2 linked regions of the Salipiger sp. CCB-MM3 genome follow. The protein of the gene in region 1 interacts with the protein of each later gene in a pairwise test. Links are inferred from orthologs where the notes say so. Each region holds a gene or a part of one and is shown on either strand. Other genes may lie near its edges.

Region 1 (3,435 bases):
TTCGCTGGGCGCATCATCGGGCACAAAGACCACCCGGCCGATCTTGCGGTTCGGCCCCCAGTTGCGGTGCTTGAGCATGCCGTCGACGATGTAGAGATCCTCGATCTTATAGGCGGCGCGTGTGCCGGTCTCGTCCTGCACCTCGATGAAGGGCGTCAGCGTGTCTTCTTCGAGACGGAAAAAGCGCGGGTCGGCATGGGCCTCGAAGTCGCGCATGATCATCAGCACCGTGTCGTAATCGGTGATGCGCTCGTCGACGAAATAGGCGCAGGTGGCCTCATAACCCGCGCCGCCCGCGCCGAGGATCAGCGCCGGAACCCAGATCGCCGGGTTGGCCGCCGCCGCGGCTGCGGCCGCGCCGCCACCCTCCAGCAGCCCCGCCGCGCCGCCCGAGGCGGCCAGCTTGCCGCCCAGCAGCGTGAGGCCGCTGGTGGCGTTGACCAGCGTGTAAAAGCCGCCTTCGCCCGTCGTGCCGGTCACCTGCCGGGCCGCATCGGTCGCGGCGCGCGCAGCATCGCCCACGGCGTCGCCGACCAGCCGGCTGGGCCGGTAGTCGCAGATCGCGGCGGACAGGGAGGCGGTGGAGACCAGCAGCGCCACGGTGGCGCCCACGCAGGGTCTCAGGATCTTCGGTGCGGGCATCGGAAAGCTCCCATGCAGATGGCGGTGAAGAGGGGATGTAGCGCGGCCCCGCGCGGGGCCCAACGTGAAAGGCCGGGGCGCATTCGCCCCGGCCTTCCGTTCCATACCAAACCGGGATGCCCCGGGTCAGCTGTCCATCTTGAGTGCGGAGATGAAGGCCTCCTGCGGGATCTCGACCTTGCCGAACTGCCGCATCTTCTTCTTACCGGCCTTCTGCTTCTCGAGCAGTTTCTTCTTCCGCGTGGCGTCGCCGCCGTAGCATTTGGCGGTCACATCCTTGCGCATCGCCGACAGGGTCTCGCGCGCGATCACCTTGCCGCCGATCGCAGCCTGGATCGGGATCTTGAACATGTGGCGCGGGATCAGCTCTTTGAGCTTCTCGCACATGGCGCGGCCGCGCATCTCGGCGCGCTCGCGGTGCACCATCATCGCCAGCGCGTCGACCGGCTCGTCGTTCACCAGGATCGACATCTTCACGAGGTTGTCCTCGCGGTAGCCGATCATGTCGTAATCGAAAGAGGCATAGCCCTTGGTCACCGATTTCAGCCGGTCGTAGAAGTCGAAGACCACCTCATTGAGCGGCAGATCGTAGACCGTCATCGCGCGCCCGCCCACATAGGTCAGGTCGAGCTGCAGGCCGCGGCGCTCTTGGCACAGTTTCAGCACGTCGCCGAGATACTCGTCGGGCACCATGATGGTGGCTTTAATGCGCGGCTCTTCGATGTGATCCACGGTCGACATGTCGGGCATGTCGGCGGGGTTGTGCAGGTCGCGGCGCTCGCCGTCCTTGGTGTAGAGGTGGTAGATCACCGACGGCGCGGTGGTGATCAGCTCGATGCCATACTCGCGCTCGAGACGGTCGCGGATCACCTCGAGGTGCAGCAGCCCGAGGAAGCCGCAGCGGAAGCCGAAGCCGAGCGCCGCCGAGGTTTCCATCTCGAAGGTGAAGGACGCGTCGTTCAGCGCCAGCTTCTCGATGGCGTCGCGCATGTCTTCGAAGTCATTCGCATCCACCGGGAAGAGCCCGCAGAACACCACCGGCACCGAGGGTTTGAAGCCCGGCAGCGGGTCGGCGCATTGCTTTTTCTCGTGGGTGATCGTGTCGCCGACGCGGGTGTCGCGGACCTGTTTGATCGAGGCGTTGAGATAGCCGATCTCGCCCGGGCCGAGTTCCTGCACGTTGGTCATCTTGGGGCGGTAGACGCCGACATCGTCGACATCATAGGTGCCGCCGGTCTTCATCATGCGGATGCGGTCGCCCTTCTTCAGCACGCCGTCGATGATCCGCACGATACAGATCACGCCGAGATACTGGTCGTATTTGGAATCCACCAGCATCGCCTTCAGCGGCTTGTTGCGGTCGCCCTCCGTCGGGGCGGGCAGGCGCTGCACGATGGCTTCCAGCACGTCGGGGATGCCGACGCCGGTCTTGGCCGAGATCAGGCAGGCGTTGGAAGCGTCGATGCCGATCACATCCTCGATCTGCTCTTTTACCCGGTCGGGTTCGGCGGCGGGCAGGTCGACTTTGTTGAGCACCGGCACGATCTCATGATCGGCGTCGATGGCGGTGTAGACATTGGCCAGCGTCTGCGCCTCGACCCCCTGCGTGGCGTCGACCACCAGCAGCGAGCCTTCGACCGCATGCATCGAGCGCGCGACTTCATAGGCGAAGTCGACGTGGCCGGGCGTGTCGATGAGGTTCAGCACATAGGTCTCGCCGTCCTGCGCCGGATATTCGATGCGGACGGTGTTGGCCTTGATGGTGATGCCCCGCTCGCGCTCGATATCCATCGAGTCGAGCATTTGCTCCTGCATGTCGCGTTCGGCGACGGTGCCGGTGAGCTGAATCAGCCGGTCGGCCAGGGTGGATTTCCCGTGGTCGATGTGGGCAACGATGGAGAAGTTACGGATATGCGCGAGATCGGTCATGATTGGGTCGATATGTAAGGGTTTTCGCGCCCGGTCAAGCCCGCGCGCGCGGGCCTTCGCGGCGTCACGCCCCTCGCGGTGGCAACGCGCTGCCGCCCCGCCGCCCCCGGCGCACGATCGCCCGCCGTTTCAGCACCGCGCGCGCAGCGCGCCGGCACCCGTTCCCACGCGCTCTGTATGGGCGCAAACCCCCATGGCGCAAGGCTAGCCCCTTCTTCTCTCTGACAAATACGCCGGGGGTGAATTGGCCGCAGGCCAAGAGGGGGCAGCGCCCCCAAAACGGCGGCAGGACGATCGCGCTAGGGCCAATGATCGCTGCGTCCAGCAACGAATCGGTGAATTGAAAAACCCGTGCGCATGGGGCATTCTGGTGCAAAGCCTCGATGAGGAGGGCGCAAAGCCCCGGAGGCACAGGCAAGGGCAGCGAATGGGCAGGCGGATGAAGCCAATTTATCTGGTGACGATTCTCGCGTTCGTGGCGGGCTGCGGCGGCGGCTCGCGCGACTATGACGTGACGCGCTTCGCGACCGGACCGGTCAGCAAGGCGTGCATGAATTCCGACCGCAAGGCGCGCAGCCGGGCGCTCTGCGGTTGCGTGCAGGCTGCGGCGGACACCGAACTCAGCTATGGCGACCAGCGCAAGGCGGTCGGCTTCTATCGCGATCCTCATCGCGCGCAGGAAGTGCGTCAGTCTGACCGCAGCTCGGACCGCGATTTCTGGAAGCGCTATTCGGCCTTCGTCAATCGCGCCGAAAGCCTGTGCCGCGGGATCTGATCGCCCGCAGGCGCGGTGGCTGGGGCGGGGCGGGCTCAACGACCAATGCATTGCGACCTCTGACCTCAGGGCGCGGCGCTAAACGCTGG
Region 2 (3,378 bases), on another replicon or contig:
CGGCCCCTTGTCGCGCACGCTCATCGGCTTGCCGTTGCGGGCCCATGCGATGATCGGCCCATCGGGTTCGGCATCGCTGACCGGGATCTCGACCCAATACTCGTTGATCGCCACGGCACGGAGACTGCCATCTGCGACCCCAAGCTCTTCGAGCAGCCGATGCAGCGAGACCCCGGTGAAGGTCTGCTCTCCCTCAGTCCAGATCGTCTCGGTGGTAAAGCTCGTCTCGCCAAGTTCCTTGAGCATGGGCAGATCGAAGGACGCCCCCTCGGGCACGTTGGAGACCGACAGCGGCCCATCCACGGTCAACAGCACCGGGCCGCTTGGTGTGCGCAGCGTCTGCGCCCAAGCGGTCGAGCCGGAAAAAGCCCCGGAAAACAGGCAAACGAACATCAAAACCACCCAGCGGCACATCAGTGGCCAACCTCCTTGCGAACTTCGTTGCCGGTCAATATCATACGTCGCTGTTACCCAAGCGCAAAGACGTACCAGATTGCCAGTGCCCAAACTAGTTTTCGAAACTAAGCGGTAAGACTTTTGCGCCAGAACTTGCTTGCTGCAAGCAGAGGTCTTGGCAGGAGGACACATGCGTATTCTGGTCGCTGATGACCACGATCTCGTCCGCGAGACGATCGCCGCCTTCCTCCGCTCGGAGGGTATCGACGAGGTGTTCACCGCCGCAACGCTGGACGAGGCGATCGCGCTGGTCGAGCGTGGGCTGACCTTCGATCTGATCCTGCTCGATTACAACATGCCCGGCATGGCTGGCCTTTCGGGCCTTGATCGGATGCGTGACGTCTGCGGCGGCGTGCCTGTCGCCCTGCTCTCGGGCACCGCCACCGCCGATATCGCGCAGGCTGCGATCCGCTCGGGCGCCGCCGGGTTTATTCCCAAGACCCTGCCGTCCAAAACCATCGTCAGCGCCGCTCAGGTGATGGCGGCGGGCGAGATTTTTGCCCCCTACAGCTTTATGACGCAGGCCCCCGACGGCAAGGCCGCCGAACTGACCCCGCGCGAACGCGAAGTGCTGCGCGGGCTCTGCGAGGGCAAATCCAACAAGGAAATCGCCCGCGACCTCGATCTGCAGGAAGTGACCATCAAGCTGCATGTAAAGACGCTCAGCCGCAAGCTGGAGGCGCGCAACCGCACCCATGCGGCGATGATCGCCAAAGAGCTGAACCTGGCCTGAGCGGCGCGCTGCGGGGCTCTGCGCCCTACACCCGCGCCCTAAATCCAGCCGCCCTAAATCCAGCGCAGACGGCGCAGGATCAGCAGCTGCAGCCCCACGACCACCGCCAGACCGCCACAGAACATCCAGAAGGCCATGGGCTCGCCCGCGCCCGGCATCCCCGCGACGTTGATGCCAAAGAGCCCCGTGAGAAAGCCCAGTGGCAAGAACAGCGCTGACAGCACCGACAGCATATACATGTTGCGATTGAGCCGGTCCGACAGTTGCCCCGCAAGCTCGTCGCGCACCAGCGCCATCCGCTCGCGCATCGCATCCGCGTCTTCGACCACACGCTCGATCGCGTCCAGTTCCTCTTCCATCTGGCGCAGGTCGTCGGCTTCGAGCCAATCGGGATGGCTGGTTTGCAGCACCTTCAGCGCGTCGCGCTGCGGCAGCAGGTAGCGGCGCAGGATGATCGCACGGCGGCGCAATTCGACCAGTTGCTGACGCATGGCGTCATGGGTCTCTTCCAGCACATCCTCTTCAAGCTGGTCAGCCTCCTCCTCGATGCCGCGCCAGAAGGATTCGATCCGGTAGGTCAGCCGCTCGACCAGCAGAGACAGGAATTCCGCGCAATCCTTAGGTCCGCCCCCAAGCTCGAGCGCCTGAGCGATATCGTCCACCGCCCGCACCTTCCGGCGCGACAGGCTGACGATGCGCTGCTGGTCGATCCAGAGCCGGATCGAGACCATGTCCTCGGGATCGTCGCCCTCGATCGTGTTGATCCCGCGCAGGATGACGATCAACCCGTCGCCAATCCGCGTGATGCGCGGCCGGGTCTCTTCAGCGACCAGCGCGTCGATGATCGTCGGATCGAGATACGAGAGGTTATCGACGATCCATCCCGGCGCATCCGCGTGTGAGGCTTTGAGGTGAACCCAGCCCAAAGTCTCGCTGCGCAGCACCTCGGGGGCCTCAGCGGGCGTGAGTCTGCGCCCGGCGGTGGGCCCGTCGAGGACGAATCCGGTTTCGATAAGATCTGCGGGGCGCGGCACAAGGTTTTGCATGGCAAAAATGTACATTGGGCGCCGCAAAGGGCAAGTCCCGGCAGGTCATGAAATGTTACTTAAATTTCATGCAGTTGTCGCGTCACCGCCACCTTCCCCTCGCCTCTGTTCATTTTCGCACAGTGTCCGGCTCTTTTTTGGAAACCCCGGGGTTTTCGAACTAATCTTCACGAAAATGGACAGGCTAAAACTAAACTCGATAGTTCAATTGCCCCTATTTTGTGCGGTTTATGAACTCATTGGGATTTGCGTGCTCACTTTCAAGTGCACGCTTTCGCGATCTTCTGTGAGCGTTCCCGTGATTTGCTAAATGGCCGTGGAATAACGATTTATCACTCATCCCGAAACGAAACGGGACGCGGCGACGCCTGACGCCACCGCTGATCCAGGAGTAAAAAGGAACGTCGTTATGAAAACTCTTATCGCATCCGCCCTCGTTGCCACTGCCGCTCTGACCGGCGCCGCTTCGGCTGCTACCGCTACCGCAGCTCCCGCACAGAAAGAGCTGCAGCAGCTCGTGCCCGGCACCAACCTGTCCGGCCTGAGCGACGCCGAGCTCATCTCGGTTGTGCAAACCGTGGATGACCTCGACAACGCCTCGCAGAAAGCAGCCGTCGCAAAGGCGCTGATCGAGACCCTGAATTGATCGCCTGCCACGCCCTTCGCGGCGTGAGCACGCAGACCAGACGGATGGGCCAGCCGCTCTGACCGGCCCGTCCGCCAAGCCCCCCCGCGCCCAAACGCGGATCAAAGCACAATGGCATCGCAGAATGCCCGCTTCAAAGTTACGGAAGGAACCTCCCATGAAAACGCTTATCGCATCCACTCTCATCGCCACCGCAGCCCTGACCGGAGTTGCCTCCGCAGCCCCCTCCGCCGCCGCAAACGCCGCGCGCGTGATCGAGGCGAACGTGCCGAACGCCGACCTCTCGGGCCTGAGCGACCAGCAGATCGTCGCCGTGGCGCACACGCTGCAGCAGACCGAAGGCGCAGCCAAGAAAATCGGCGTGACCGAAGCGCTGATTCAGTCGCTGAACTGAGCTCCGCCGGCCGCGGCTTGAGGGCCGCGCCCGCACAACTTCTCAGCACCAGACGCAACGCGCCCCCGCAGAGCCCTGCGGGGGCGCAGTTGTGTTTGAGGCC

What was found. Proteins that work in one complex are often made in the same cells at the same time.
Region 2: the proteins of lepA (region 1) and AYJ57_RS06315 interact in binary tests that used the Escherichia coli proteins (3 or more experiments, as listed by UniProt). The link is inferred for Salipiger sp. CCB-MM3 from one-to-one orthologs.

Annotation. Positions count from the first base shown.
Region 1 is NZ_CP014596.1:319,811-323,245, reverse strand. The notes cover bases 171-3,126. They hold lepA (translation elongation factor 4), read right to left. Parts: upstream 2,572-3,126; coding sequence 769-2,571; downstream 171-768. Other genes in these bases: AYJ57_RS15355 (hypothetical protein), read left to right, coding at 3,029-3,126; AYJ57_RS15365 (hypothetical protein), read right to left, coding at 171-642. In the rest of the region: more of AYJ57_RS15365, read right to left, coding at 1-170; more of AYJ57_RS15355, read left to right, coding at 3,127-3,346. UniProt on the Escherichia coli protein: Required for accurate and efficient protein synthesis under certain stress conditions. May act as a fidelity factor of the translation reaction, by catalyzing a one-codon backward translocation of tRNAs on improperly translocated ribosomes.
Region 2 is NZ_CP014595.1:1,291,196-1,294,573, forward strand. The notes cover bases 247-3,145. They hold AYJ57_RS06315 (zinc transporter ZntB), read right to left. Parts: upstream 2,251-3,145; coding sequence 1,243-2,250; downstream 247-1,242. Other genes in these bases: AYJ57_RS06305 (molybdopterin-dependent oxidoreductase), read right to left, coding at 247-393; AYJ57_RS06310 (response regulator), read left to right, coding at 587-1,189; AYJ57_RS06320 (hypothetical protein), read left to right, coding at 2,645-2,881; AYJ57_RS06325 (hypothetical protein), read left to right, coding at 3,039-3,145. Outside these bases: more of AYJ57_RS06305, read right to left, coding at 1-246; more of AYJ57_RS06325, read left to right, coding at 3,146-3,275. UniProt on the Escherichia coli protein: Zinc transporter. Acts as a Zn(2+):proton symporter, which likely mediates zinc ion uptake. Purified ZntB reconstituted in liposomes also binds and transports Cd(2+), Ni(2+) and Co(2+).